Regions from separate parts of the Kitasatospora sp. NPDC043949 genome, predicted to be linked through region 3. Evidence: riboswitches for the same ligand, from Rfam matches in the RefSeq annotation. Region 3 holds a riboswitch; each other region holds the start of a gene.
The links. A riboswitch is a leader RNA that binds a small molecule or an ion and turns the genes downstream of it on or off. The one in region 3 is predicted to bind cobalamin.
Positions count from the first base shown of each region.

Region 1: linked by a shared signal. The riboswitch ahead of AC07AL_RS33085 (ribonucleoside-diphosphate reductase subunit alpha) and the one ahead of AC07AL_RS08670 (CoA-acylating methylmalonate-semialdehyde dehydrogenase) in region 3 are both predicted to bind cobalamin.
Region 2: linked by a shared signal. The riboswitch ahead of nicT (Nickel transporter NicT) and the one ahead of AC07AL_RS08670 (CoA-acylating methylmalonate-semialdehyde dehydrogenase) in region 3 are both predicted to bind cobalamin.
Region 4: linked by a shared signal. The riboswitch ahead of AC07AL_RS18555 (cobalamin biosynthesis protein) and the one ahead of AC07AL_RS08670 (CoA-acylating methylmalonate-semialdehyde dehydrogenase) in region 3 are both predicted to bind cobalamin.

Region 1 is NZ_JBWKEQ010000059.1:14,467-21,991, reverse strand. It holds gene AC07AL_RS33100 (helix-turn-helix domain-containing protein) at 1-201, opposite strand, end outside; gene AC07AL_RS33095 (DUF6879 family protein) at 198-701, opposite strand; gene AC07AL_RS33090 (ribonucleotide-diphosphate reductase subunit beta) at 1,130-2,125, opposite strand; gene AC07AL_RS33085 (ribonucleoside-diphosphate reductase subunit alpha) at 2,146-4,575, opposite strand; cobalamin riboswitch at 4,768-4,893, opposite strand; gene AC07AL_RS33080 (hypothetical protein) at 5,198-6,391, shown strand; gene AC07AL_RS33075 (glycoside hydrolase family 26 protein) at 6,532-7,525, shown strand, end outside.
Region 2 is NZ_JBWKEQ010000018.1:60,611-68,135, reverse strand. It holds gene nusB (transcription antitermination factor NusB) at 1-94, opposite strand, end outside; gene efp (elongation factor P) at 99-662, opposite strand; gene AC07AL_RS17235 (M24 family metallopeptidase) at 742-1,848, opposite strand; gene rpmF (50S ribosomal protein L32) at 1,939-2,112, opposite strand; gene rpsR (30S ribosomal protein S18) at 2,166-2,402, opposite strand; gene AC07AL_RS17220 (CobW family GTP-binding protein) at 2,415-3,581, opposite strand; gene rpsN (30S ribosomal protein S14) at 3,587-3,892, opposite strand; gene rpmB (50S ribosomal protein L28) at 3,892-4,128, opposite strand; gene rpmG (50S ribosomal protein L33) at 4,254-4,418, shown strand; gene nicT (Nickel transporter NicT) at 4,531-5,643, opposite strand; cobalamin riboswitch at 5,674-5,887, opposite strand; gene AC07AL_RS17195 (ArsR/SmtB family transcription factor) at 5,969-6,352, shown strand; gene AC07AL_RS17190 (Fpg/Nei family DNA glycosylase) at 6,407-7,216, opposite strand; gene AC07AL_RS17185 (AAA family ATPase) at 7,297-7,525, opposite strand, start outside.
Region 3 is NZ_JBWKEQ010000007.1:127,084-134,608, reverse strand. It holds gene AC07AL_RS08675 (acyl-CoA dehydrogenase family protein) at 1-538, opposite strand, end outside; gene AC07AL_RS08670 (CoA-acylating methylmalonate-semialdehyde dehydrogenase) at 546-2,045, opposite strand; cobalamin riboswitch at 2,263-2,453, opposite strand; gene AC07AL_RS08665 (nitrilase-related carbon-nitrogen hydrolase) at 2,783-3,727, shown strand; gene AC07AL_RS08660 (hypothetical protein) at 3,842-4,162, opposite strand; gene AC07AL_RS08655 (TNT domain-containing protein) at 4,864-5,577, shown strand; gene AC07AL_RS08650 (S8 family peptidase) at 6,012-7,208, shown strand.
Region 4 is NZ_JBWKEQ010000020.1:62,779-70,303, reverse strand. It holds gene AC07AL_RS18560 (alpha/beta hydrolase family protein) at 1-901, opposite strand, end outside; cobalamin riboswitch at 1,166-1,297, shown strand; gene AC07AL_RS18555 (cobalamin biosynthesis protein) at 1,405-2,373, shown strand; gene AC07AL_RS18550 (cobyric acid synthase) at 2,370-3,908, shown strand; gene AC07AL_RS18545 (putative cobaltochelatase) at 3,905-6,049, shown strand; gene cobO (cob(I)yrinic acid a,c-diamide adenosyltransferase) at 6,056-6,661, shown strand; gene AC07AL_RS18535 (cobyrinate a,c-diamide synthase) at 6,687-7,525, shown strand, end outside.

The DNA.
Region 1 (7,525 bases), on a different contig from region 3:
TTTGGCTTCGCCTGATATGCCGAGCGCGGTCAGGATGAGGTCCACGTCCTGCACGCTCGGCAGGGTCTTGCCGTTTTCGATCTTCGAAAGCTTGGCTGGAGACATGGAAGCCCTGCGGGCGACGGTCTCGGCTGTCTTGTCCGAGGCGATCCGTAGCGCCCGCAGGGCTTTGCCCAAGTCCTTGTGCTGTTCTCCGCTCAAGCCGCCGAGTACTCCCCGAAAGGCACGGCGTTCGTCAGAGCGATCTCCCGGTACTGCTGGTACTCGCTCAGGTAGTCGTCGGGCAGGAGTTCGGCTCCGAGGAACTGCCCTGCATCCGTGTAGTGCATCCGGTAGACCTGGGCGTCATCGAACAGCCAGAAGTCGTGGTCCGGTAGCCCGGCCACCTTCTGGCGAGCCGTGTCGATGATGCCGATCGACTCGCCGGCCTTGATGTTGCCGGGGTACGACGCCAGCTCGTAGCGGAGGTAGTCCGACAAGGGGGAGTGGAGGACGTGCACCCGGGCCACCTGCTTGCCCAGATCCGTCATGGAGCGGACCCAGGGGTTGTCGAAGCGGCCAGGCGGCAGCCCCTTGCCGGCGAGGAAATCCGCGAACTCTTCACGTTCGTCGTCCACGTCGTAGACGGCCAGAGTTTCGAGCCGGAAGGCCGTTCGCTCGAACGTCTTGAAGAGACGGCCGAAGTCTTCACCCTTGAGCATGGAAGTACCCCTCCAGGACCGCAGCGGGGATCACGACCGCCGACTCGCCGTCCGGCAGGTTCAACTCCGCCAGACGGTAAGGGTCGGTGATCGCGTATCCCTGGACCACGTAGTCCCCGTTCTCGGTGCCCCACAGCGTGGGGCACGATCCGTCGTTGCAGGACCCATTCCCAGACAGCCAACGCAGCATCAGGTGCCTCCAGTCGCCGGTGGTTCCTGTCTTGGCCGATGCTCCCGGCTCTCTGGGCGCAGGGTCAAGAACCTGATCTTTCCAGAACGGGAAAGTCGTTCGACCGCCCCCGCCCGGTGTGAACGCCGGGTGGGGGCGGGGGAGTTCAGGGGGATGGGGTGGGCGGTCGGGTCGGTACAGACAGAGGTGCCCCGCGCGGCGGTGAGCCGGGCGGGGCACCTCTGGTGTGTCTGCGGGTTTAGAAGTCGTCGTCGAAGGCGACGGAGCCCTCGACGGCGACCTGGTACGCGGAGACGCGGCGCTCGAAGAAGTTGGTCAGCTCCTGGACGTTCTGGAGTTCCATGAACCCGAACGGGTTCGTCGACCCGTAGCGGATCGGCAGGCCGAGGCGGGCGAGGCGCTGGTCGGCCACGGCCTCCAGGTACTGGCGCATGGAGTCGGTGTTCATGCCGGCGAGGCCGTCGCCGCACAGGTCCTGGGCGAACTGGAGCTCGGCCTCGACGGCCTCCTCCAGCATCTCCGTGACCTGCTTGGCCATCTCGTCGTCGAAGAGGTCGGGCTCCTCCTCGCGGACGGTGTCGACGACCGACATCGCGAAGTCCATGTGCATGGACTCGTCGCGGAACACCCAGTTGGTGCCGGTGGCCAGGCCGTGCAGCAGACCGCGGGACCGGAACCAGTACACGTACGCGAACGCGCCGTAGAAGAACAGGCCCTCGACGCACGCCGCGAAGCAGATCAGGTTCAGGAGGAACGCGCGGCGGTCCTCCTTGGTCTGGAGCGAGTCGATGTGGTCGACGGCGTTCATGTACTTGAAGCAGAACTGCGCCTTCTGGCGGATGGAGGGGATGTTCTCCACCGCGGCGAAGGCCGCGTTGCGGTCCTCGGGGTCGGGCAGGTAGGTGTCGAGCAGCGTCAGGTAGAACTGGACGTGCACGGCCTCCTCGAACAGCTGGCGCGACAGGTACAGCCGCGCCTCCGGGGAGTTGATGTGCTTGTAGAGGCTCAGCACCACGTTGTTGGAGACGATCGAGTCCCCGGTGGCGAAGAAGGCGACCAGGCGGCCGATGAGGTGGCGCTCGCCCTCGCTGAGCTTGGCCAGGTCGGCGACGTCGGAGTGCAGGTCCACCTCCTCGACGGTCCAGGTGTTCTTGATCGCGTCCCGGTACCGGTCGTAGAACGACGGGTAGCGCATCGGGCGCAGGGTCAGCTCGAAGCCGGGGTCGAGCAGCATCTTCTCGCGGTCGGGGGTGCTCACTGGCAGGCCTCGCAGGACTCGGGGTTCTCCAGGGAGCAGGCCAGCGCGGCCTCCTCCTCCGGGGTGAGGGTCGGGGTGTTCACGGGCACGGGCGCGGACGAGGACGCGGGCGCGGGCGCGGCGGCGCGGGCGGTACCGGAGGCGGCCTGGGCGATCCGGGTCGCCGGGCGCGAGCGCAGGTAGTAGGTGGTCTTGAGACCGACCTTCCACGCGTAGGCGTACATCGAGCTGAGCTTGCCGATGGTCGGCGCCGCCATGAACAGGTTCAGCGACTGGCTCTGGTCGAGGTACGGCATGCGGGCCGCGGCCAGGTCGATCAGCGCGCGCTGGGGCAGCTCCCAGGCGGTGCGGTACAGCGAGCGGACCTCGGCGGGCAGCCAGCCCAGCTCCTGGACGGAGCCGTTGGCCTCGCGCAGGGCGTCGCGGGTCTGCTGGTCCCAGACGCCGAGCTCCTTGAGCTCGCGCACCAGGTACGGGTTGACCTGGAGGAACTCGCCGGACAGCGTCTCGCGCTTGAACAGGTTGGAGACCTGCGGCTCGATGCACTCGTAGACGCCGGCGATGGACGCGATGGTCGCGGTCGGCGCGATGGCCAGCAGCAGCGAGTTGCGCAGGCCGGTCTCGGCGATGCGGGCGCGCAGCGCGGTCCAGCGGTCGGCCCACTGCGGGGCGGCCGTCGGGAAGTGGTCGATGTGCAGCTCGCCGCGGGCGGCGCGGGTCTCGCCGTAGGCCTCGTGGCGGCCCAGCTGCTCGGCCAGGTCGGCGGAGCGCTCGTACGCGGTGAGCATGATGCGCTCGGCGATGAGGGTGGACAGCCGCGCGGCCTCGGCGGAGTCGAAGTCGATCCGCAGCTTGAAGAAGACGTCCTGGAGGCCCATCACGCCGAGGCCGACCGGGCGCCAGCGGGAGTTGGAGGTGCCGGCCTCGGTGGTCGGGTAGAAGTTGATGTCCACCACGCGGTCGAGGAACGTCACGGCGGTGCGGACGGTGGCGTCGAGGCGCTCCCAGTCCATGGCGCCGAGCAGGTCGTCGACGGAGGCCCCCGGGGCGACGTGGGCGCCGAGGTTGACCGAGCCGAGGTTGCAGACGGCGGTCTCGGAGTCGTCCGTGACCTCCAGGATCTCGGTGCACAGGTTCGAGGAGTGCACCGTGCGGCCGGGCAGCGCGGTCTGGTTGGCGGCGCGGTTGGAGGCGTCCTTGAAGGTCATCCAGCCGTTGCCGGTCTGCGCCAGGGTGCGCATCATCCGGGCGTACAGGGTCTGCGCGGGGATGGTGCGCACGGCCTTGCCGGCCAGCTCGGCCTTGCGGTAGGCCTCGTCGAAGTCGGAGCCCCACAGGTCGACGAGCTCGGGCACGTCGGCGGGGGAGAACAGCGACCAGTCCTCGTTGGCGTTGACCCGGCGCATGAACTCGTCCGGGATCCAGTGCGCCAGGTTGAGGTTGTGGGTGCGCCGCGCCTCCTCGCCGGTGTTGTCGCGGAGCTCCAGGAACTCCTCGATGTCGGCGTGCCAGGTCTCCAGGTAGACGCAGGCCGCGCCCTTGCGGCGGCCGCCCTGGTTGACGGCGGCGACCGAGGAGTCGAGGGTGCGCAGGAACGGGACGATGCCGTTGGACTTGCCGTTGGTGCCGCGGATCAGGCTGCCGCGCGAGCGGATGCGCGAGTAGGACAGGCCGATGCCGCCGGCGTGCTTGGACAGCCGGGCGATCTGCGCGTAGCGGTTGTAGATCGAGTCCAGGTTGTCCAGCGGGGAGTCGAGCAGGTAGCAGCTCGACATCTGCGGGTGCCGGGTGCCGGAGTTGAACAGGGTCGGCGAGGAGGTCAGGTACTCCAGCCGGCTCATCAGGCCGTACAGCTCGGCGACCTCCCGCACCGACTGCTCGCTGTCGCCGACCGCCAGGCCGCAGGCGACGCGGAGCAGGAAGTGCTGCGGGGTCTCGATGACCTTGCGGGTGATCGGGTGGCGCAGCAGGTAGCGGGACTGCACGGTGCGCAGGCCGAAGTACTCGAAGCGGTCGTCGCCGTGCGCGTCGATCAGCGCGTCCAGGGCGGCGGCGTGCTTGGTGACGAAGGCGGCGGTGGTGTCGCCGATCAGGCCCTCGGCGTGGCCGACGGCGATCGAGGCGGCGAAGGAGCGCGAGCCCTGGCTGTTCGCCTCGTCGACGATCTCCAGGGCGAGCAGCCGGGCGGCCAGCTTCGAGTACTGGGGGTCCTCGGCGATCATCGACGCGGCGGCGTCCACGGCCAGCCCGCGCAGCTCGGCGAAGTCCGAGCCGGCGTGGCGGCCACGCAGCGCGGCGGCGGCGACATGGCCGGGGTCCACCTGGGGGAGATCGACGCTGCGGTCGGTGAGCAGCCGAAGGAGCGCGCCGCCGGGGTCGGAGACCGTCGGGTCGGTGGGGGCGGGGCCGGTGCCCTGGGCGGGCAGGGTGGCTGAGGCAGCGGTGGTCAAGGCGCTCTCTCCTGGCGGCGATCGGCGGCGGTGATCGGGGGGTACCGGGCCGTTCGGGGCAGGGGAGCACGGCACGTACGCAGGAAGCGTCGCGCGACGGTGGCGTCCCCGGCCCGCCCGCGAGGCCCGGAAGGTAGTTCTCGTGCTGGCGCGGCCTCTGCGGGAGGGCCCGTGCGCACACCGTCGGCAGGTACTCGGACTCGCGGGGCGGCTACTGGTAGCCGCCCGCTCACCGCTGCGGGGCAGTCCCGGATTCGCACCGGGTTCCCCTGCATCGACAGCAGGATTGAGCATACATCTAGTGGTGTCTCTCTGATGCGACCCCACATGTAGTACGGCGCGGTGTGTCGGAGCGATAACCGGTGGTGCCGGGAGGGGGCGGGTCGTGGCCTTGGGGCGCCTCGGATCCGGGCTTCCGGCGCCCTGATTCCGGGCTTCCGGCGCCCTGATTCCGGGCCCCGGCGTCCTGGTTTCGATACGGAACGGTCACCGGGCGGACCGGTTGCCGCGGGCATGCCCTACGATCTGGGCGCATGAGCGAGCGAAGCGCCGAGGGGCGCGTTTCGCGAAGCGATCATCGAGCGAAGCGAGGGGGCGCGTGAGCGACGGAACTGGCGCACCCGGGCAGGGTCCGCAGGGAACGCCTCCCACCGGGCCGGGGGACGCGCACGGTCAGCAGCCGCCGGTGGTGCCCGGTCCGGTGTTGCCGCCGAGCGGGGGCTTCGGGCCGCCGCCGGCCTCGTACGGGCCTCCGGTGCCGCCCGCGCAGCCGGTGGCGCAGCCCGGTCCGCCGGGGCAGCCTCCGCTGCCGCAGCCGGGACCGCCAGGGCAGCAGCTGCCGCCGCAGTGGCAGCCGAACCCCCAGGCGCACCCCCAGCCGCATCCCCAGGCACACCCCCAGCCGCATCCGCAGTCGTACCCGCAGCCCCAGGCGCCGCAGCGCGCCGAGCCGAACTGGGAGGCGCTGGCCGACCGCAACGCGGCGGACGGCAAGCGCCGCCGCCGACTGCGGGCCCTCGGCGTGGCGGTCGCGGTCGTCCTGGTCGGCGGCCTGATCGCGGGCGGGGCGGTGCTGCTGACGAAGGGCGGCGGCGACAAGCCGGTCGCCGGGCCGATCGCCTCGGCCTCCAACCGGCCGTCCTCCGCCGCATCGGGTGCCGCCCGGAGTGCCGCGCCGAGTGCCGCCGCAACCCCGGGCGGGAACCCGTCCGGCACCCCGGGCGGAGCGCCGGACGACCCGTCGAAGCCGATCTGGGAGGCCGCCACCGACCCGGCGCCGCAGGACGCGGGGGCACTGTTCTCCGCGCTCCAGGTGACGGTCAACGGTGCCACCTGGAACCGGACCTTCGTCTCGCTGGACTCGCCCTGCTGGGACGGGAACTCGACGACCGGCGGGCTCGGCAAGGTCCTCGGTGACCAGGGCTGCCAGAAGGTGCTCCGGGCGACCTACGTCTCCGGCGACAGCGCGGTGACCGTCGGCGTCGCGGTCTTCGACCACAAGATCCAGGCCGAGACTTCGATGAAGAGCTACACCGGCCACCTCAAGGGCGCCGTCGCGCCGGGCGCGCCGGCCTTCTGCGCCACTCCGGGCTGCACCAACACGCACAACACCCTGGGCCGGTACGCCTACTTCACGGTCGAGGGCTCGGCGAAGGGCGGCGACACCGCCGACGCCACCGCCACCGCGGCGGCCGTCGGCTTCGGCGAGCACGTGAAGGGCCAGCTGCTCCAGCGCGCCAAGGCCGCGTCCGCGGCCGCGCCGGGTGCGCCGGGGGCCGCCGCGGCCGGCTGATCCGCCGTGGCACCCCGGCCCCGGCGGGTTCGCTCGCCGGTGCCGGGGGAGTGTGGCAGGCTCTCGGGGCAGTCATTCGCACGAGTGTTCCGGTTGTGTCCGCCTGGGCCGGTGCCGGCGAGCAACCGGAGGAGCGGTCCGTGGCCCTGCCCAGAGCCCTGCGCGGCAGGCCCGCCGTCCTGGCCGCGGCCGGGGTCGTGGTCGCCGCGGGCGCCGTGGCGCTGTTGCAGCGTGACGGCCGGGCCGACGGCGAACGGCCCGCCCGCGTCCCGGTGACGGTCGGCCTCCCCGGCCGCACCCTGCCGCCGGAGGTCGGCCGGGACCTGCTCGCCCGGGATCCGCAGGCCTCGCCGAACGCCCGGGCCGTCCAGCAGCTGCTCGCCGACCTGGAGGGCCGGGCCCGCACCGGGCAGAGCGGCGGGACGGTGATCGGCCAGCACGTCGAGGCGCACAACGAGCGCAACAACCCCGAGTACGGCGACTACCGCGGCACCAAGCAGGTCGGCTACTACTACAAGAAGGCCGCCGACCTCACCGGCAAGCTGCCCGGCTTCGTCGAGACCGACCTCGGCCCCGGCTACGGCCAGACCGGCTGGGGCGTCGGCGACCCGCGCTCCTACTCGGCCGGCCGGTGGCCCACCTGCCGGGCCGGCTGGCAGTACACCGACGACGCCGTCGACCTGCTCTCCGCCGTCTGGTCCGGTCACCCGCGCGCCGACGACGGCAGCTACGGCACGGCCGGCGTCCAGCACAACTGCGACGGCACCACCACCGAACTGCCCGACAACGGCGGGGGGCCGGCCGGGATCGTCGGCATGTCCTTCCACCAGCCCTACCCGGGTTCGGACGTCAAGTCCTTCGAGCAGGTGCTCTGTTCGAACTCTCCGGCCGCCAAGGACAAGGGCTGGTTCGGCCGGGTCGTCGACAGCGCGCACGACACCCCCGAGTACCGCGCGCTGATGACCGACCTGTCCTACCTGGCCGACCACCTGGAGTACCTGGCCGCCCACGACGTGCCGGTGCTGCTGCGCCCGTACCACGAGATGAACGTGCAGGACTGTTCCCGCAGGTTCTGGTGGTCGGGCCAGAAGCCGGCCGACTACCAGGCGCTGTGGCGGATCACCTACCGCTACC
Region 2 (7,525 bases), on a different contig from region 3:
CCGCGAGGACCCGCTGCGGGTCGACCCCGCGGTGGTCGGCCTCGAAGAGGATCTGGAAGGCCCGGGTGCGGGCCTTGCTACGTGCGGCCGACACGGACTTACTTCACCCGGCCGAGGTAGCTGCCGTCGCGGGTGTCGACCTTGATCTTCTCACCGGTGACGATGAAGAGCGGCACGGCGATCTCGGCACCGGTCTCCAGCGTGGCCGGCTTGGAGCCGCCGGTGGAGCGGTCGCCCTGGACGCCCGGCTCGGTGTGGGAGATCAGCAGCTCGACGGAGGCCGGGAGCTCGATGTACAGCGGGGAGCCCTCGTACATGGCGACCAGGGCCTCGAAGCCCTCCAGCAGGTACTTGGAGGCGTCGCCGACGACGGCCGGCTCGACCACGATCTGGTCGTAGGTGTCCGTGTCCATGAACACGAAGTTCTCGCCGTCCTTGTACGAGAACTGCATGCCGCGCTTGTCGACGTTGGCGGTCTCGACCTTGGTGCCGGCGTTGAAGGTCTTGTCGACGACCTTGCCGGTCAGGACCTCCTTGAGCTTCGTGCGCACGAAGGCCGGGCCCTTGCCGGGCTTGACGTGCTGGAACTCGACGACGGACCAGAGCTTGCCGCCCTCCAGCTTGAGGACCATGCCGTTCTTGAGATCGTTCGTGGAAGCCACGGGCGCACTTACTCCTGGATATAGCTGTCAAGGAACCAAGGCTTGCGTCCTGCCGCCGACGGCCGACGGGCGGCCGCGGTCACAGGGCGAGGAGCTCCTTGGTGGTGATGGTGAGCAGCTCGGGCCCGCCCTCCTCTGGGGGACGCACCACGAGCGTGTCCTCGATCCGGACACCGCCCTTGCCCGGGAGGTGGACCCCTGGGCCGACGGTGACCGGCACGCGGCTGTCCAGTTTACCCATGTCCGACGGACCGAGGCGCGGCGCCTCCCGGATCTCCAGCCCGATGCCGTGGCCCACCGGGTGCGGGGAGGTCTCGGTGTGGCCGGCCGCCTCCAGGATCTGCCGCGCGGCCCGGTCGGGCACGTACTGCTCCACGCCCGGCCCGAGTGCCTCCCGGGCGGCCCGCTGGGCCCGGAACACCAACCGGTGCAGCTCCACCTGCCAGGGCGCGGGCGCGGCGCCGATCACGAAGGTCCGGGCGGTGGAGACGCCGTAGCCCCGGTACTGGGCGCCCATCACCACGGTGAGGAAGTCGCCCTCCTCCACCCGGCGGTCGGTCGGCTGGTGGGCGGGCTGGCCGGAGTGGCTGCCGGTGCCGACGGACACCGGGTAGGCCGCCCGGTCCGCGCCGTGGTCGATCATCCGGCGTTCCAGCTCCATCGCCAGGTGCCGTTCGGTGCGGCCGACCAGGATCGACTCCAGCAGTTCGCCGAGCGCCTGGTCGGCGATCTCGGCGGCGATCCGCAGGTCGGCGATCTCGTGCTCGTCCTTGACCACCCGCAGCCGCTCGACCACCTGCCCCAGGTCGGCCAGCCGGGCCCCCTCCGCCAGGCCCGCCACCGCGCGGTGGCGGCTGACGGTCAGGTCGTGCTCCTCCACCGCCAGGTCCGCCACGCCCAGTCGCACGGCGGCGGCGGCCGCCGCCAGGGCGGTGTCCGCCGAGGCCGCCACCGGTACCTGGGTGACGTCCGGCGCGATCAGGTGTTCCCCGGTGTCGTCCGCCGGCAGATCGTCCGGCACTGCCAGCAGCACCCGCTCCCGGGTCAGCAGCAGCGTCGCCCCGCAGGGCGCGCAGCCCGTCAGATACCGCACGTTCGCCGCCCGGGTGATCAGCGCCGCATCGGCCCCGGCCGCACTGCAGTGCTCCCTCACCCGCTCCCGCCGACCCGCGTACGCATCAGACATGCGTCGAGCCTACGAACCCCCACTCCGATCCGCCCGCCGAGCACCCCCGACAGGGCGCGCCCCCACCCCCGCACGCCCCCTCCGTGGTCGCTACGCCCCCTCCGGGTCGATCAGGCCGCGGCGGTAGGCGGGGACCAGGTTCTGGGGGACGAGCAGTTCGCGGCCGTTGAGGGTGATCGGGACGAGCTTCGGGGCCTTGCCCTTCCACTGGGCCCGGCGGTGCCGGGTGTTGCTGCGGGACGTCTTGCGCTTGGGGACGGCCATCGGGGGCTCCTTGTCGGGTGGTGACGGTGGTGGCGGTGGTGACGGTGGTCCGGTTACCGGGTGGTGCCGGCGGCGTACGGGAGGAGGGCCATCTCGCGGGCGTTCTTGACGGCCCTGGCCACGGCGCGCTGCTGCTGGACGGTGAGCCGGGTGACGCGGCGGCTCCGGATCTTGCCGCGGTCGGAGACGAAGCGCCGCAGCAGGTCGGTGTCCTTGTAGTCGATGTACTCGATGCCGGCCGTGAACAACGGGTTCGGCCGGGCCTTGGGCGGGTTCGGTCGCTTACGCACAGTGACGGCTCCTCAGTGAACGGGGTCGAGCAGGTCCCGGAAGGCGTCCGGCAGGGCCTTCCAGCCGGGTTCGCCCGCCGCGAGTTCGGCGTCGGTGAGCAGACAGGAGTCGAGCAGCCCGGTGACGCCGTCGACGTCGAGGCCCTCCGCGGTGAAGCTGAGCTGCTGCACCCGGTCGCCGTGCAGAGGGTGCCAGTCGAGGGCGGCGGCGGCCCGGCGGGCGGGCGGGTAGAGCTCCCAGGCGGCGTCGGGCAGGGAGGTGAGCCAGGGGCCGCACTCCTCGACGGCGAGGTTGGCCCCGGCGGCGTCCCAGGCGAGCATCAGGTCGGGCCGGTTGGCCAGCCAGAAGCGGCCGCGGCTGCGCTGGGCGGCGGGGACGAGCAGTTCCAGCGCCCGGTGCAGCCGCTCGGGGTGCAGCGGGCGTCGGCGCTCCCAGACCAGCGTGGTGACGCCGGCCTCGTCGCTCTCCTGCGGGAGCAGCGCGATCGCCGGGTTGACCCGGTCGCGGGCGGCGGCGACGTCGAAGCCGCCGAGGGCGGCCCGGGTGAGCGCCCCGGTGCCGAGCCGGACGACCCGGGCGGTGGGGTGGAGCTGGCGGAGCAACGCGAGCCCGGGCGCGTGCGCCGTCGCGCGCGGGACGGCGAGGGTGGTGGCGTACTCGACCTGGTGGGCGAGCGCCTCCGCGCGGGTCCGCTGGTCCTGGACGGCGGTGTGCTCGCCGTGCTCCACCAGGTCGTCGGAGACGGAGAGTTCGCCGATCAGCCGGTCCGGGTCGACGGCCGTGACCACGCCCGCGAGTTCGACGGCGTCCTCCAGGTGGCGGCCGTCCGCCTCTCCCCCGGCGATCACCTCGACGGCCGGGTGCGGGTCGCTACCGCCCCACAGTTCGACGATCGCGAGCCCGTACCGGCCTTCGTCGGCGATCCGCAGCAGTCGCGGCAGCAGGTCCTCGCGCAGGGCGCAGCAGGGGCAGTCGTTCACCAGCGGGACGTCGGCGGCGTCGAACCCGCCTCCCGCGTCGCGCAGTTCACGGTGGACGACGCCCTGCGAGGCCTCCCGCAGGTCATGGTGGAGGACCACCGCGTCCACCGCTGCCGCCGCCAACTCCCGGACGGCGGCGCGGCGTTCGTCGGCGTGCAGTCCGGCGACGACCACCACGGGCAGTTTGATCCCGTCCACGCCGCTCACCAGCTGGCCTTGCGGACGCCGGGCAGGTGGCCGGCGTGGGCGTGAACGCGGAGGTTGACCCGGGAGAGGCCGAAGGCGCGCAGGTAGCCACGGGGGCGGCCGTCGACGGCGTCGCGGTTGCGGATCCGGGTGGCGCTGGCGTCGCGAGGCTGGCGGGCGAGTTCGGCCTGGGCGTCCGCGCGTTCGGCGGGGGCGGTGCCGGGGTGGGCGATGATCCGCTTGAGCTCGGCGCGGCGCTCGGCGTACCGGGCCACGACGGCGCGGCGCTGCTCGTTCTTGGCGATCTTGCTCTGCTTGGCCATCAGACCTTCCCCCCTCGGGCGCGGATGCGGGCGACGGCGGCCTCGATGCCGATCGTGTCGATGGTGCGGATGCCCTTGGCGCTGAGGGTGAGCCGGACGTACCGGCCCTCACCGGGCAGCCAGTAGCGCTTGTGCTGGATGTTGGGGTCGAAGCGACGGCGGGTGCGGCGGTGCGAGTGCGAGATCGCGTTGCCGAATCCGGGTTGGCGGCCGGTGAGTTGGCAGTGGGCGGACATGGGTGCTCCCTGGCGTCCGGGAATGGGCGGGACGGAGCTCACGTTACACCAGATGAAAATGACTTCCATTTCGGTGTACGGTTTCGCCTCAGCCCCGAACACCCCGCCAACCCGGGAGGACACCCATGGCCCGCAGCGAACTGCGCCCCGTCATCAAGCTCCGCTCCACCGCCGACACCGGCTACACGTACGTGACCCGCAAGAACCGCCGCAACGACCCGGACCGGATGGTCCTGCGCAAGTACGACCCGGTCGCGCGCCGGCACGTCGACTTCCGCGAAGAGCGCTGAACCCCGCCCGCCCGACGACCGGCACCGGCCCGCAGCGACGAAACGGCGCCTCCCCCGGGATCCCGGGGGAGGCGCCGTCGCTGATCGCTGCCGTCGCTGATCGCAGCCGTCGCTACTCGGCGGCCACCCAGCGCTTCTCCACCCGGGCCAGCTTCCAGTAGGCGATCGCCGCGGCCCAGACCACCACGAACAGCCCGGCGATCGCGTAGCCGACGTTGTCCAGCGAGATGCCCGCGATCCAGCCGGTGACCGGGTCGGTCAGATCGAGCTTCTCGTGCAGCACGCCGACCAGTTCGATGGTGCCGATGACGAAGGCCACCGCGATCGACAGCCCAGTGATCGTCAGGTTGTAGTACACCTTCCGGACCGGGTTCGCGAAGGCCCACTGGTACGCGAAGTTCATGAACGTCCCGTCCAGGGTGTCGAACAGGCTCATCCCGGCCGCGAACAGCAGCGGCAGGCAGACGATCGCGTACCAGGGCAGCCCGGCCGCCGCGCCCGACCCGGCCATCACCATCAGGGTGACCTCGGTCGCGGTGTCGAAGCCCAGCCCCAGCACCATGCCCACCGGGAACATCTGCCCGGGCCGGGTGATCGACCGGGTCGCCCGGTTCAGCACCCGGGCCATGAAGCCGCGCGAGTTGAGGTGCTCCTCCAGCTGCGCCTCGTCGTACGACCCGGCCCGCATCGCCCGGAACACCTTCAGTATGCCGAGCAGCGCGGCCAGGTTGAGCGCGCCGATCAGGTAGAGGAACGCGCCGGAGGCCGTCGTGCCGACCATCCCGAGCCACTTGTGGGTGGTCGAGTCGTCGTCCATCAGCGTGCTGGCCAGCTGCGCGCCGCCCGCCACCAGGGCGGCCATCAGCACCACCATCGAGGAGTGCCCGAGGGCGAACCAGAAGCCGACCGAGACCGGCCGCTTGCCGTCCGCCATCAGCTTGCGGGTGGTGTTGTCGATCACCGCGATGTGGTCGGCGTCGAAGGCGTGCCGCATGCCGAGGGTGTACGCGGTGATCCCGAGGCCCACCCCGAAGACCTGGGTGCCGACCGCGTAGTTGTGGGGCGCGACCAGGAAGACGAGCGTCCCGAAGGCCACCACGTGCATGGCCAGGATCACCCCCATCAGCCCGGCCGTGCGGACGGTGTCCTCGCGCTTCCAGCGGAACGTGGGCAGCACGGACGGTGTCGCCGGCGCCTCGGCGGCGGCGGTTTCGGGCAGGGTCATTCGGGTCACGCTCCAGCACCTCGTGGAAACACTTCGTGAGATGCCGTGGCCGGTCTCCTGGCTTACGGGGGTCCCGTACCCGCCTTCCCAGGTGCGCGAGGCTCCCAGTGGCGTCGTGGGTACGGACGTCTCTCCATCGTCGACGATCACGATGGCCCGATCACAGTGGCGAGGGCCGCTCCGGACTGGGACCCCTGAGGATCCGTCACCGGTCTTCCCGAGCACCACGGCGGGGAACACCGTAGGGGCCAGGACCCACCCTTGCAAGGCTGCGCACCTGCGCAGGTGTCCAGGATCACAGGCCCCCTCCTGCAACAATGTGCGCATGCATCTCGTACCGGCCGACCGCGCGGGCCACCGCACCATCGACGGACACCGGGTCTGCGAGGCCATCGCCGCGATCGGCGACCCCGCGCACGTCCGCACCTGGGCCGAGCGGTTCTCCCTGCTCGCCGACCCCGGGCGGCTCGCCCTCCTGCTCGCCCTCCACCGGGCCGGCCCGCTCGCCGTCTCCGACCTCGCCGTCGCCACCGGCATGCGCGACCCCGCCGTGTCCCAGGCCCTGCGGCTGCTCCGCACCGCGGGCGTGGTCACCGGGGACAAGGACGGGCGGATCGTGCGCTACCGGCTCGTGGACGAGGCCCTGCGCCCCCTCCTCGACGCGTGCGCCGCCGCCGAACACCACGAGCCCAGCGCGGCCGTCGTCTGACCGGCTCCTCCGGAGGACGCGCCGGGGCCCGGCCGGAGCAACCCTCGAACGCGGTCAGGCCGCCTGGCAGGCGGGGCACCAGAAGAGGTTGCGCGCGGCGTGCTGCTCCGTCCGGACCTCGGTGCCACAGACCAGGCAGGGCATCGCGGCCCGCCGGTAGACGTACACCTCGCCGCCGTGGTCGTCGACGCGCGGCGGGCGGCCCATCGCCTCGGGGGTGTGCTCGGGGCGGACGGTGTCGATCCGGCCCGCGCCGACGCCCTCGTGCATCAGGGCGACCAGGTCGGCCCAGATCGCGTCCCACTCGCCCCGGGTGAGGTCGCGGCCGGCGCGGTGCGGGTTGATCCCGTGGCGGAACAGCACCTCGGCCCGGTAGACGTTGCCCACCCCGGCCAGCACCTTCTGGTCCATCAGCAGCGCGGCGACGGTCGTCCGGCTGGCCGATATCCGGCGCCAGGCGGCCTGCGGGTCGGCGTCGGCGCGCAGCGGGTCGGGGCCCAGCCGGGCGGCGACGGCGGCCTTCTCCGCTCCGGTGACCAGCGCGCAGGTGTTGGGGCCGCGCAGGTCCGCGTAGCCGTCGTCGTTGGCCAGCCGCAGCCGGACCAGGCCGACCGGCTCGGGCGCGGGCCCGGTACCGAAGGCGAAGCCGCCGTAGAGGCCGAGGTGGACGTGCACCCAGGCGCCCTCCTCGAAGCCGAGGAACAGGTGCTTGCCGACGGCTTCGGCCGCGGTGAGCAGCTGCCCGTCGATGGCCTTGGCCTCGTCGGCGAACCGGCCCTGCGGGCTGGACACCTCGACCGGGCGGCCGCCGAAGGCCTTCCGGTTCTCGGCGGCGAGGCGGTGGATGATGTGGCCTTCCGGCACGGGCGTCAGCTCCCCCGGGGTGGTTCGACAGGACCCGCACATCATCGCAGCCGGCACCGACACCGCCGGATCGTCGCAGATCAGCGCACCGGCATGCCCATCAGCCGGGCCAGGATGACGCGGTCCAGCTCGGCGGCGGTGCCGGCCACGTCCAGGTACGAGTTGTCGATGATCGGCAGCCCGGAGTTGTACCAGCCGGCCATCCGGCCGTGGATCCGCGCCACCTCCTCGTCACCGAGCCGCCGGGTGCCGCCGCGCCGGGCGTTGCGGTGCAGCACGGAGTCCAGGCTGGGCAGCAGCACGACCGGG
Region 3 (7,525 bases):
CGGACACCCCGCCGGCCCCCGGTCCGCCGGTGCGGGCCATCACCAGGTAGACCCGGGAGACGCCGGCGCCCGAGATGAACTGCTTGACGCCGTCGAGGACCCAGTGGTCCCCGTCCCGGCGGGCCCGGGTGGTCAGTGCCGCCGCGTCCGAGCCCGCGCCGGGCTCGGTGAGGCAGTAGCTGGCGGGGGTCGCCATGGCGCTGAGGCCCGGCAGCCACCGGGCGCGCTGGGCGTCGTCGCCGTAACGGTCGATCATCCAGGCGACCATGTTGTGGATGGACAGGTAGGCGGCGATGGACGGGCAGCCGGTGGCCAGCGCCTCGAACACGAGCACGCCGTCGGCGCGGGTGAGTCCGGAGCCGCCGGACTCCTCGCGGACGTAGACACCGGCCAGGCCGACGTCCGCCGCCTTGCGCAGCACGTCCACCGGGAAGTGCTTGGCCTGGTCCCACGCGACCGCGTTCGGCGCCAGGTGTTCGCGGGCGAAGGCCCGGGTGGTCGCCGCGATGGCGAGCTGGTCCTCTGTGAGGTCGTGCACGGCGCCCTCAGCCCATCGTCGGGATGGTGAAGCTCGCGCCCTCCTTGACCCCGGAGGGCCAGCGCGAGGTGACGGTGCGGGTGCGGGTGTAGAAGCGGATCGAGTCCGGCCCGTGCTGGTTGAGGTCGCCGAACCCGGAGCGCTTCCAGCCGCCGAAGGTGTGGTACGCGACCGGCACGGGGATCGGCACGTTGACGCCGACCATGCCGGCGTTCACCCGGCGCGCGAAGTCCCGTGCCGTGTCGCCGTCCCGGGTGTAGATGGCCACGCCGTTGCCGAACTCGTGCTCGCTGGGCAGGCGCAGCGCCTCCTCGTAGTCGGCGGCGCGGAGCACGGTCAGGACGGGGCCGAAGATCTCCTCCCGGTAGATCCGCATGTCCGCCGTGACGCGGTCGAACAGCGAGGCGCCGAGGAAGTAGCCGCCCTCGTGCCCCTCCAGCCGGAAGTCCCGCCCGTCGACCACGAGTTCGGCGCCCTCCTCGACCCCGAGGTCCAGGTAGCCGCGGACCCGCTCCAGCGCGTCGGCGCCGACCAGCGGGCCGAAGTCCGCCGCCGGGTCGTCCGAGCGCCCGACCTTCAACGCGGCGATCCGCTCGACCAGTTTGGCCACCAGGGCGTCGGCGGTCTCCTCCCCCACCGGGACGGCCACCGAGATCGCCATGCAGCGCTCGCCGGCCGAGCCGTAGCCGGCGCCGATCAGCGCGTCCGCGGCCTGGTCGAGGTCGGCGTCCGGCATCACGACCAGGTGGTTCTTGGCACCGCCGAAGCACTGCGCCCGCTTCCCGTGCGCGGCGGCGGTGGCGTACACGTACCGGGCGATCGGCGTGGAGCCGACGAACCCGACCGCCTGCACCCGCGGGTCCTCCAGCAGGGTGTCCACGGCCTCCTTGCCGCCGTGGACCACGTTCAGCACGCCCGGCGGCAGCCCGGCCTCCAGGAACAGTTCGGCGAGGCGCAGCGGCACCGAGGGGTCGCGCTCCGAGGGCTTGAGGACGAAGGCGTTGCCGCAGGCGAGGGCGGGTGCGGCCTTCCAGAGCGGGATCATCGCCGGGAAGTTGAACGGCGTGATGCCCGCGACCACGCCGAGCGGCTGGCGCATCGAGTACACGTCGATGCCGGTGCCCGCGTTGTCGCTGAACTCGCCCTTCAGCAGGTGCGGGATGCCGGCGGCGAACTCCACGACCTCCAGGCCGCGCTGGATGTCCCCGTGGGCATCGGCCACGGTCTTGCCGTGCTCGGCGGACAGCAGCCGGGCCAGCTCGTCCTTCTCCTGCTCGACGAGTTGGAGGAAGCGCAGCAGGACGCGGGCCCGCCGCTGCGGGTTCCACGCGGCCCACCCGGGCTGGGCCTGCGCGGCGTCGGCGATCACCGCCTCGACCTCGGCCCGGCTGGCCAGCGGCACCCGGGCCTGCACCCGGCCGGTGTTGGGGTCGTACACGTCGCCGAAGCGACCGGAGGTGCCGGCGGTGGGCTTGCCGGCGACGAAGTGGGTCAGTTCTCGGACCATCGGGTTCCTTCTCTCGACAGGGGTGGGGAGAGGAGGAGGATCGGAGGCCGCCGCGGGTCGGCGGGCACACGGTGGTGCGCCCCGCGGCACGGGCGTGCGGCGGCGGAACGGAACGTCAGGGCGTGGACGCCCCGGCGGCCGTGGGCACGGGACGACCAGGAGCGGCAGTGGAGCGGGAGCAGCCCGGAGTCATGCGTGTCGTCTCCATCCTCGTGGAAAACACGGAACACCCGCGGCCGGTATCCTGACTCCCGGATCACCGCACGCCCCCAGGCCTTCCCGGCTGGCTGCCAGTGGCCTTCGTCTGCGAGGACGAACTCCCCGGTCACAGTGGCGGGACCGTGCCGGACTCACACCGGCTTCCCTGACACCGCGGACCTGTCGTCGACCATATAGTTGGACGTCCTAGTAAGTCCAGAGGCCCGCACGCGCGTTGCGCCATCGGGTTTCCGCCGCGCTGATCTCCTGCCCGACGCCGGTCACCGCGCAGCCGCGTAACCGCGTAACCGCCCACCATTCGCAGGCCACCCCCTTGCCGGAACGTTCCGGCATGGCTAGATTCTTCACCACGCCAGCAAAGCTGACTGAACTTTCAGTTATACCGCAGGGCCGCGTCGGCACCAGAGAACAGAAGGAACACCCATGACCACGTCCACCACCACCGGCCGCACGGCCGCCGGAGGCCCCGCCTCCCGCACCTGCCGGACGTCCCGCCGGCAGACGAGGACGGTCCGCCCGTGACCTCGTACGCCGTCCTCACCTCCTTCGGCTCCCCGCTCGGCTCCCCCGGCCGCACCAGGCCGGCCGAACGCGCGCCGCTGCGCGTCGGGCTCGTGCAGATGCGCTGGCACACCGACCCGGCCGAGCACGACGCCCGGCTGCGCGAGGGCGTGGCACTCGCCGCCGCGCAGGGCGCGACGATGGTGTGCCTGCCCGAGCTGACCCGCAGTCCCTACTTCTGCAACACCGACGACCCGATGGGGGAGGGCGCCGCCCGCCACCTGGAGGACGTCGAGACGGGGCCCACCACCCGCCTCGCCGCCGAACTCGCCGCCGAACTCGGCATCAGCGTCCACGCCTCCCTGTACGAGCGCGCCGAGGACGGCGGCCTCGGCTACAACACGGCCGTCTGCGTGGACCGCGACGGCACCCTCGTCGCCAGAACCCGGAAGAACCACATCCCGGCCTTCCCCGGCTACCGCGAGGACCTGTGCTTCCGCCCCGGCGACAGCGGGTTCCCCGTCCTGGCCCACCAGGGCGCCGCCTTCGGCTTCCCCACCTGCTGGGACGAGTGGTTCCCCGAACTCGCCCGGGCCTACGCGCTCGGCGGCGCCGAAGTCCTCGTCCACCCCACGGCCATCGGCTCCGAGGTGGACCTCCCGGACTTCGACACCCGGCCCATGTGGGAGCACGCCATCAGCGCCAACGGCCTCGCCAACGCGCTGTTCATGATCGTGCCCAACCGGATCGGGACGGAGGGCCGGTCCACCTTCTACGGCTCGTCGTTCATCTCCGACCCGTACGGCCGGATCCTGCTCCGCGCCCCGCGCGACCGGCCCGCCGTCCTCGTCGCCGACCTCGACCTCGACCAGTGCCGGGACTGGCGGGAGTTCGGCCTCCTGCGCACCCGCCGCCCCGAGCTGTACGCCCCGCTGACCGCGACGAGCCGCACCGACGCCTGACCGGACGCCCCGGCGCACCCACGCCGGGGCGTCCCGCCGCCACGAGTCAACGTGCCGGGACTGACGCCAACTACCTTTTCCAGTAGCGTAGTTGACGTGACCGACGCGCCGACCTCAGGTGGTGGCCGTCGGAGCGGGCGAAGCCGCACCGGCGGACGGCGGGGCCTGGCAGGGCAGGACGACCATCACACTCACACCCTGGCCGGGCTTCGACGCGCCCGCCGAAACGGTGTAGCCGTCGGACTCGTGGACGGCATCGAACTCCCAGGTGGGCGGGGTGGACTGAGCGTCCGCACCGGACGCCGACGAGGTGATCTTGAAGCCCTCGCCCGCCAGCTTCTCCCGCAGCGCCCGCAGCACCTCGGGGCGCTGGTCGTCCGTGGCCTTGAGCAGGATCCCCGAGCTGAGCTGGTAGGCCTCGCCCTCGTCGGCCACACCCGATCCCCGCCCCGGGCACCTGTAGTAGCCGATGAGCTTGCTCCACGGATCCCGCTCAAGGCCCGTCAGCTCGCGCACGTGGCCCTGGACCCGATCCGTCCGGGCCAGCGCCTCCTCCCGGGACTCGACACGTGTGGGCTCGCTCGGCGTTTCCCGTCCTCCGCCCGGCGTTTCCCGCCCTCCGCCCGGCGACCCCACGGACGAGCATGAGCCGAGCACCAGGGCACCCGACACCATCAGCACGGCCGCGCAGGCCGCCCGTGCGCCCGCCCCGGCCGGCACGGCCGTCGATCTCTTGAACAAGTGCAGTACTCTCCCCCGCTGACAGGTGTGCGTTTTTGCCATCCGGATGCTACGGCACCACCGGAAAGGCTCCGCATGTGCCGAAGCGTGACAGCCGACACCAAGGCGCGTGCGGTCGTCTGACAAGCGCTACCCCGGTGAAGGCGGAGGGCTGGATGAGGGCGAGGGAGCGGACGGGACGGGTCCGGCTCCCGCGAGCCGAGCATCCGTCAGCGGCATCGGCCGAACGGGTGGGCACCAGCGGCGTCGGACATCTTGTGCGCGCACGAAGGCAAATCGCCGTGCGTAACTGTGCGCGGGTCCGGCGGCCACACGGTCCGCCGTACGAGCCGACGGCCGCAACCCGCCCAGTCCCACCCCTCCACGCCCCGCACCCCGAACGGAGCCGCCCGCCCATGCGCACCCCCACTCTCGCCGCCCTCTCGCTGGCGATCGCCCTACCCCTGACGGGGCTGGCCGCCACCGGCACCGCCGCCGCGCAGTCCCCCGCCTCCCGGGCGGTGCCGATCACGGAGTGCGAGGGCGTCCCCAAGGTCCGCGATACCGGCGCCGAGAACTACCTCTGCACCCGGAAGGAACTCGGCCCGGTCACCCTGCCGACGGACTCCGTGCTGACCAAGCTGCTGGCGGGCTACGACCGGCTGGGCGGAGTGACGCCGGTGCGCTTCCTGGACTGGTACCGGGACTGGAGGGGGTGGAAGTACCCGGACCACAACGGCTTCACCGACAACGACGGCACCCTCGACATGGCCGTACAGAGCATGACGGAGCACCAGAAGCTGGACCGCTTCGGGAACAGCGCCTACGGCTCGTTCCTCGCCCCCGGCGGCACACTGTTCTCCCAGCGCGCCCTTCCGCCGGACTCCCTCAACGGGGGCGAGGACAACTACCACTGCTTCGAGGTGCAGAGGCCGTTCAACGTCCAGCAGGGGCACATCGCGGGCGCGTTCTCCCAGCCGGGCAACGGACTCCAGCAGTGGCTCGACCCGGCCCTGAAGCCGGGCGACATCCCGGGCACGTACGACGTCGCCGCCCTCATCACCGCCGGGTACCTGACCGAACACGCCGCCGACAAGACCTTCTGCCTGTCGAGCCAGAACGACGCCTGACCCCCACCCGGCCGGACCTGGCTGCGCACGCCCGGCAACCGGCAACCGGCAACCGGCAACCGGCCCGCCACGCCCTGCTACGCGCTCGGCGGGGCTGCCGCAGCAGTCGGCACGGGCCTGTGACCTGCGGCTTCAATGCGGAGCGGGCAACGAGAACCGGTTACTCCTCGTCAAGTCGCCAGCGCGGCGGACCGGCGAGGCGACAGGGCCTGGGCGAGGTCGGTATGGGTCGCACCGCGCTCCGGCCACCGGACGACCGGCAGGGCTGGTTCCCCCGCCTCGGCCTCCCGGCACCCACCCCCGTACGGGTTGTCCGCTCCCCGCGCCCGGCAGGGCGGCGCGGATGCGACCGCCGCACCAGGGATGATCCGGGTGCCCTGCGGCCGCCGGGCCCGCAGGCAACCCGACTGACCCGACTGATCGGAGCCCGATCCGTGCCCCTGCCCCTCCGCCGGGCGTCGGCGGCCCTGCTGCTGACCCTCACACCCGTCACGGCCCTTGCGCCCGCCGCGTATGCCGCCCAGCCACCCACCGCCTCCACCGCCGTGGCCGTGGCGCACTCCGCCAGTGCCGTGCCCGGGCAGTACATCGTCACCCTCAAGCACGGCCGCGACCCTGGTGAGGTCCTGCGCGGCCTCGGCATCACCCCCAGGTTCACCTACACCGACACGCTGAACGGCTTCGCCGCCACCCTCGACCCCCTCCTGCTGCGCGCCGTACGAACCAGCCCCGCCGTCGAAGCCGTCGAGGAGAACACCACCCTCCGCGTCCCGGCCCCCCACGACGGTGCGAGCGCCACCCGGGCACCGGCCGCCACCTGGGGCCTGGACCGCATCGACCAGCGGAACCTGCCCCTGGACGGCCAGTTCACCACCCACGGCCACGGCGCCGGAACGACCGCCTACATCCTCGACACCGGCATCGACTACACCCACCCGGAATTCGACGGCCGCGCCGTACCCGGCTTCGACGCCGTCGGCGACGGCCAGAACGGCCGCGACTGCCACGGCCACGGCACCCACGTCGCCGGCACCGTCGCCGGCCGCACCTACGGCGTCGCCCCGCAGGCCCGCCTCGTCTCCGTACGCATCGTCGACTGCACCGGCAACGGCGACAAAGCCCAGATGATCGCCGGCCTCGACTGGGTCGCCCACCACGCCCAGTACCCCGCCGTCCTCAACGCCTCCGCCGGCGAGGAACGCTCCCAGGCCCTCAACGACGCCACCACCGCACTCTCCGACAAGGGCGTCCTGCCCGTCGTCTCCGCCGGCAACGACGCCGCCGACGCCTGCACCGCCTCCCCCGCCTCCGCGGACCGGGTCGTCACCGTCGCCGCCACCAACCGGCAGGACCAGGAGAGCACCTTCTCCAACTGGGGCCCCTGCGTCACCCTCCACGCCCCCGGCCAGGCCATCGAATCCGCCAAACTCGGCGGCGGCAGCACCACCCTCAGCGGCACCTCCATGGCCGCGCCCCACGTCACCGGCGCCGCCGCCCTCTACACCGCCGAACACCCCGACGCCGACCCCGCCGAGACCGCCGCCTTCCTCCAACGCGCCGCCACCCGGAACGTCCTGAGCAACGTCCACCAGGACACCCCCAACCTCCTCCTCTTCACCGACGGCCTGTAACACCGCCCGCCACCACGGCACTTCGGGCCCGGTCCGGCCGTTCCCGCCGGACCAGGCCCGAACCCCGCGTTCTCCCCGGGCCGCGGCGATGACTCGATGGTGCGCGTCCGGAGGGCGGTCCCGTCGTTGACCGGACCCCCGGCCCGGGCCCGGGTGGTTGCCCGGTGCGCGGCCCGCGTCCACGTGAGACCACCGCTCGCCCATACGACACGATCGGGCCAGATCCGCTTGCGCTGGATTGCGCTCGTGCAGGTGGCCATGAACGCAATGCAGTCGGGGCGCTTCACGGATGGGGCTGGAACTTGACTGATGGCGGC
Region 4 (7,525 bases), on a different contig from region 3:
TGAAGTCGGCGAGGTCGACGCCGGTGCGGCCCTCGGCGGCGAGGGCGCCGAGCTCGGCGGCGGCGCCGGTGTAGCCGGCCCGGGCGGCGCCGCGGCGGGCGGTGGCGGGCAGGTCGAGGACCGGCGAGTCCAGGACGAGGCCGCTGATGGCATGGGCCCAGGCGGAGCGGGAGGCCGTCTGGAGGGCCATGGTGGCGCCGAGGGACCAGCCGTACAGGATGACCCGGCCGGCGCCGCTGTCGAGGGCGAGCCGTACCGCCGACTCGACGTCGCGCCACTCGGTCTCGCCGAAGTGGCCGAGCCCGTCCGGCGAGGCCGGGGCGCCCTGGTCGCCGCGGTAGGTGACGGCGAGGGCGGGCAGGGCGAGGCGGTCGAGGACGGGGAGGACCGGGAGGGTCTGCTGCCGGTCGGCGCCGGGGCCGTGGACGAGGATCACCCAGGTGCCGCGTTTGCCGTCGAGGCGCCAGGCGGGGAGGGCGCCGAGTTCGCCGTCGGCGGCGGTGTCGGTGAAGGGGAGGCCGAGCGCCTCGGTGGGGTCGCCGAGGTGGACGCGGGGGGTGAAGCGGACCTCGGTGCCGGGGGTGAGGGTGCCCCGGTCCGCGCGGACGAGGCGGCGGGTGACGCCGTTCTCGTCGCTGTGCAGGACCTCCTCGACGACGGCGTGGCCGTGGTCGTCCCATTCCACGGCCCAGCGGCCGGGGCGCAGGCTCTCGGGGCGGCGGTTGAAGGTGATCCGGCCCGCGGCGAGGCTCCGCACCAGGACGGGGCCGGACTCCCGGGCGGCGCTCGCCGGGTGGACCAGCCGTTCGGAGGCCCGGCGGCCGATCACCAGGACGGCGGCCCCGGCGGCCCCGGCGCCGACGACGGCGGCCGCCACGACGGCCGCGGTTCCCCAACGCATATCGCTCCCCGCTCTGCTGGTCTTGGACCGGACGGTGTCCGGGCGGTGTCCGGGCACCAGTTCACCGGGGGGCCGCGCGGGCGGCCACCGGGCTGGGCCGTCCGGGGCACGGCGGGGCCTCGGGCTGGGCGGGCGTCAGGCAGGGCGGGGCGGGCGGATCGGAGGTGGCGACGGGGCTCCGAGGTGTGACCAACCCCTCCGTGACCTCGGTTGACTCCCGGTTCGGCCGCGTGATGGGATCCTGGGGCCAAACGGAGGCATGCAGAGGAAGCCGGTGCGAGTCCGGCGCGGTCCCGCCACTGTCACCGGGGAGCACGCTCGGAACATTGCCACGGCGGACCGTCAGAAGCCGCTGGAAGGCCCGGGGGTGTGTCCGACCCGGAAGCCAGGAGACTCTCGCCCCCGGTACGTCGATCCAGGGCGCGGACCCTGAGTGAGGACACGCACGCGATGCAGGCTGCCCCGCCCCGCCGGACCCCACGCGGCCTTCCGCCGAACCCGCCGTGCGCCCGCTGACCCGCGCCGCCGCGTTCGCGCTCGGCGCCGCCGCGGGCTTCGCCGCGGACGCCCGCTTCGCCGACCCCCGGCGCGGCCACCCGGTGGCCGTCTTCGGCGGTGCGGCGACCCGGCTGGAGCGGCGGGTGTGGCAGGACGACCGGGTGGCCGGCGCCGGGTACACGGCGCTGTGCGTCGGCGCGGTCGCGGCCGGCGCGGTGGCCCTGGACCGTACGGTGGGCCGGCGTCCGCTGGGCCGGGCCGCGCTGGCGGCCGCCGCGACCTGGACGGTGCTGGGCGGCACCTCGCTGACCCGGGAGGCGCGCACCATCGGCCGGTCGCTGGCCACGGGCGACCTGGCGGCCGCGCGGGAGCGGCTGCCGCACCTGTGCGGGCGGGACCCGAGCGCGCTGGACGGGCCTCAGATCGCCCGCGCGGTGGTCGAGTCGGTGGCCGAGAACACGGCGGACGCCGTGGTGAACGCGCTGGTCTGGGGCACGCTGGCGGGCACCCCGGGGCTGCTGGCGTTCCGCGCGGTGAACACGCTGGACGCGATGGTCGGCCACCGCTCGCCGCGGTACGCCCGGTTCGGCTGGGCCTCGGCCCGGCTGGACGACGTGGCGGGCTGGCCGGGCGCCCGGCTGACGGCTCTGCTCACGGTGGCCGCCGCGCCGCAGCCGAAAACGGCCTGGCGGGTCTGGCGGCGGGACGGTTCGGCGCACCCGAGCCCGAACGCGGGCCAGGCGGAGGCGGCCTTCGCGGGCGCGGTGGGCGTCCGGCTGGGCGGGACCCTCCAGTACGGGGAGCGGGTGGAGCACCGGCCGGTGCTGGGCGCGGAGTTGCGGCCGGTGACGGCGGACGACATCGAGCGGGCCTGCGTGCTCTCCCGGCGGGTGGGCGCGCTGGCCCTGGGTACGACGGTCGCGGGGCACGTCGCGCTGCGCTTGCTGACGACACGGTGGAGGGGAAGGGCATGAGCAACGCACTGCTGGTCGCGGGGACGACCTCGGACGCGGGCAAGAGCGTGGTGACCGCGGGCATCTGCCGCTGGCTGGCCCGGCAGGGGGTGCGGGTCGCGCCGTTCAAGGCGCAGAACATGTCGCTGAACTCCTTCGTCACCGCCGACGGCGCCGAGATCGGCCGGGCGCAGGCGATGCAGGCGCAGGCGGCCAGGGTGGAGCCGGAGGCGGCGATGAACCCGGTGCTGCTGAAGCCGGGGGCGGACGGCCGCAGCCAGGTGGTGCTGCTGGGCCGGCCGGTCGCCGAGGTGGGCGCGCTGGACTACCGCGAACGCAAGCCCGTCCTGCTGGAACGGTCGCTGGAGTGCCTGGCGGATCTGCGCCGCCGCTACGAGGTGGTGGTCTGCGAGGGCGCCGGTTCGCCCGCCGAGATCAACCTGCGGGACCGGGACATCGCCAACATGGGCCTGGCGACGGCCGCCGGGCTGCCGGTGGTGGTGGTCGGGGACATCGACCGCGGCGGCGTCTTCGCGGCGATGTACGGGACGCTGGCACTGCTGTCGGCGGAGGACCAGCGGCACGTGGCGGGCTGGTTCGTCAACAAGTTCCGCGGCGACGCGCGACTGCTGGCGCCCGGCCTGGAGATGCTGCACGGGCTGACCGGCCGTCCGGTGCTGGGCACCCTGCCGATGCTGCCGGGCCTGTGGCTGGACGCCGAGGACTCGCTGGACCTGTCCACGGTGGTGGACCGGGTGGACGGCCGCGGCCCGCTCGGGGCGGACGTGCTGCGGGTGGCCGTGGTGCGCTTCCCCCGGCTGTCGAACTTCACCGACCTGGACGCGCTGGCGCAGGAGCCCGGTGTGCTGGTGCGCTGGGTGACCCGGCCGGAGGAACTGGCCGACGCCGACCTGGTGGTGCTGCCCGGCACCCGGGCCACCGTGGCCGACCTGGCCTGGCTGCGCGAACGCGGCCTGGAGCCGGCGCTGAAGGCGCGGGCGGCGGCCGGGCTGCCGGTCCTCGGGGTGTGCGGCGGCTACCAGATGCTGGCGCGCGGGATCGAGGACGAGGTGGAGTCCGGGGCCGGCTCGGTCGAGGGCCTGGGCCTGCTGCCGACACACGTGCGGTTCGGCGCCGAGAAGGTGCTGGCGCGGCCGGCCGGCACGGCGTACGGGCAGCGGGTCGAGGGGTACGAGATCCACCACGGAGTGGTGGCCGTGGAGGGGGGCGAGCCGTTCTTCTCCGATGACGACGGGCACGGCCTGGACGGCTGCCGGGTCGGCCCGGTGTGGGGCACCACCTGGCACGGCGCGCTGGAGAACGACGGCTTCCGCCGTGAACTCCTGCGCGAGGTCGCCGCGTTGGCGGGCCGGGCGTTCGTGCCGGCGCCGGACACCTCGTTCGCCGAGGCGCGCGAGGCCCGGCTGGACCGGCTGGGCGACCTGATCGAGGAACACGCGGACACCGACGCGCTGTGGAAGCTGATCGAGGGCGGGGTGCCGGCGGCCGGATCGCTGCCGTTCCTGGCGCCCGGGGCACCTGGGGAGTATGCATGAGTGACGTCCGCTATCCGTTCACCGCGATCGTCGGCATGCCCGACCTGCGGCTCGGACTGCTGCTCAACGCGGTCTCGCCGGCCGTGGGCGGCGTGCTGGTGCGCGGCGAGAAGGGCACCGCGAAGTCGACCATGGTGCGCGCGCTGGCCGGCCTGTTGCCGACCCTCGCGGCCGTCGACGGCTGCCGGTTCGCCTGCGACCCGGCCGCTCCGGACCCGCAGTGCCCGGACGGGCCGCACGACCGCCCTTCGGCGTCCGAACGCCCAGCCCAGCTGGTCGAGTTGCCGGTCGGCGTGGCCGAGGACCGGATCGTCGGCTCGCTCGACCTGGAACGGGCGCTCGCCGAGGGCGTCAAGGCGTACGAGCCGGGGCTGCTCGCCAAGGCGCACCGCGGCGTGCTCTACATCGACGAGGTGAACCTGCTCCAGGACCACGTCGTGGACCTGCTGCTGGACGCCGCCGCGATGGGCCGCTCGTACGTCGAGCGCGAGGGCGTGTCGGTGCGGCACGCCGCCCGCTTCCTGCTGGTCGGCACGATGAACCCGGAGGAGGGCGAGCTCCGGCCGCAGCTGCTCGACCGGTTCGGCCTGACCGTCGAGATCGCCGCCACCCGGGACCCGGCCGAGCGCGCCGAGGTGGTCCGCCGCCGGCTCGGCTACGACGCCGACCCGGCCGGCTTCGCCGCGCGGTTCGCCGCGGACGAGCAGGCGCTCGCCGAACGCATCACCGCCGCGCGGGAGTTGCTGCCCAAGGTGGAGCTGACGGATGTGGCACTGCGTCAGATCACCGCCGTGTGCGCCGCGTTCGAGGTGGACGGGCTGCGCGCCGACATCGTGATGGCCCGCACCGCCGTCGCGCTCGCCGCCTGGGGCGGGCGGACCGAGGTGCTGGAGGAGGACGTCCGCAAGGCCGCCCAGCTGGCGCTGCCGCACCGGCGCCGCCGCAACCCCTTCGACGCGCCGGGGCTGGACGAGGAACAGCTCGACCGGACGCTGGAGGAGCACGCGCAGCCGCAGGAGCCCTCGGAGTCGTCGGAGCCATCGGAGCCCGAGGAGTCGTCGGAGCCCGAGGAGCCCGGGGGCTCAGGAGAGGCTGAGGGCGACGGCGAGGGCGACGGCCCCGAGGACGACGGTCCGGGCCCGGACGGCGGCCCCGGCGGCGGCCCGGACGGCGGCGGGGCCCCCGAGCCCGCCTCTGGTCCGGAGGCATCGGCCGCCGAGCCGGACGAGCCGCTCCAGCAGCCCGTGCCGGCCCAACACCCCGCCCCTGCACGGGAGTCGGCACCGGTCGCGGCCGGCGACCCGTACCGGACCAAGCTGTTCACCGTGCAGGGCACCGGCCACGGCGCCCAGGGCCGCCGCTCCCCCGCCGAGACCACCGGCGGGCACACCGTGCGCGCCCGGCGCCCCCAGGGTGCGCTCAGCCGGCTGCACCTGACCGCCACCCTGCAGGCCGCCGCACCGCACCAGGCGGCACGCGGGCGGGCCGGCCGGGCGCTGGTGCTGCGCAAGGACGACTTCCGCGAACAGGTCCGCCAGGGACGGGAGTCCAACCTGGTGCTGTTCGTCGTCGACGCCTCCGGCTCGATGGCCGCCCGGCAGCGGATGACCGCCGTCAAGGGCGCCGTGCTGTCCCTGCTGATGGACGCCTACCAGCGGCGCGACAAGATCGGCATGATCACCTTCCGGGGCGCGGACGCCGAACTGGCGCTGCCGCCGACGTCGTCCGTGGAGGTCGGCGCGGCCCGGCTGGAGTCGCTGCCCACCGGCGGTCGCACCCCGCTGGCCGCCGGCCTGCTGCGCGCGCACGAGGTGCTGCGGGTGGAGCGGCTGCGCGACCCGAGCCGCCGCCCGCTGCTGGTCGTGGTGACCGACGGCCGGGCCACCGGCGGGCGGGACGCGCTCGCCCGGTCGCAGCGCGCGGCCGGGCTGTTCGCCGCGCAGGGCACCGCCAGCGTGGTACTGGACTGCGAGTCCGGCCCCGTCCGACTCGGCCTCGCCCGCACCCTGGCCGGGCTGCTCGGCGGCACCGCCGTCAGCCTGGACGAGCTGCGCCCCGAGGGCGTCGCCTCGCTCGTCCGCGAGAACCGGCAGGACAGCCGGCGCGAGAACCGTGCCACCACCATGCGAAAGGCGGCCTGAGCCGACATGCCCAAGGGTGTCCCCGAGAGCGTCCCCGACGATGGCCTGACGACCCGTCAGCGCCGCACGCAGCCGATCACCGCCGTGCACACCGGCCCCGGCAAGGGCAAGTCCACGGCCGCGTTCGGCATGGCGCTGCGGGCCTGGAACCAGGGCTGGCCCGTCGGGGTGTTCCAGTTCGTGAAGTCCGCCAAGTGGAAGGTCGGCGAGGAGAACGCGCTGCGCGTGCTCGGCGCCTCCGGCGAGGGCGGGACGGTCGACTGGCACAAGATGGGCTCCGGCTGGTCGTGGATCCAGCGCTCCAGCGAGATGGAGATGGACAGCGAGGCGGCCGCCAAGGAGGGCTGGGAGCAGGTCAAGCGCGACCTGGCGGCCGAGACCTACCGCTTCTACGTGCTGGACGAGTTCACCTACCCGATGCACTGGGGCTGGGTCGACCCGGAGGAGGTCGTGTCGGTGCTCAAGGACCGCCCGGGCAGCCAGCACGTCGTCGTCACCGGCCGGTACGCACCCGAGCCGCTGACCGAATTCGCCGACCTGGTCACCGAGATGACCAAGGTCAAGCACCCCATGGACGCCGGCCGCAAGGGCCAGCGCGGTATCGAGTGGTAGACCGTTGAGCACTGCCGGCAGGCCGTTGGCCGCCATCCCCCGCCTCGTCATCGCCGCGCCCTCCTCGGGCGCCGGCAAGACCACCGTCGCCACCGGCCTGATCGCGGCGCTCACCGCGCGCGGGCTGGCGGTGTCCCCGCACAAGGTCGGCCCCGACTACATCGACCCGGGCTACCACGCGCTCGCCGCCGGGCGCCCGGGCCGCAACCTGGACGCCTTCCTGTGCGGCCCGGAGCGGATCGCCCCGCTCTTCCTGCACGGCGCGGCGGGGGCGGACGTCGCGGTGGTCGAGGGGGTCATGGGCCTGTTCGACGGGGCCTCCGGGCGGGGGGAGCTGGCCTCCACCGCGCACGTCGCCAAGCTGCTGCGGGCGCCCGTGGTCCTGGTGGTGGACGGCTCCTCGCAGTCCCGGTCGGTGGCCGCGCTGGTGCACGGCTTCGCCTCCTGGGACCCGGAGGTGCGCCTCGCCGGGGTGATCCTCAACCGGGTCGCCTCCGATCGGCACGAGCACCTCCTGCGCGAGGCCCTGGAGGAAGGCTCGGGCGTGCCCGTGCTGGGCGCGCTGCGCCGCTCCACGGCGGTCGCCACGCCGTCCCGCCACCTCGGGCTGATCCCGGCCGTGGAGCGCTCGGCGGAGGCCCTGCGCGCCGTCGCCGACATGGGTGAACTCGTCGCCGCCTCGGTCGACTTGGACGCCCTGCTCGAACTCGCCCGGACGGCACCGGAGTTGACCGCCGAACCGTGGAACCCGTCGGCCGAGGTCGACCCGGTGGCCGGCACACCGCGGATCGCGGTGGCGGGCGGCGCCGCGTTCTCCTTCTCGTACGCCGAGAACGCCGAACTCCTCACCGCCGCAGGCGCCGA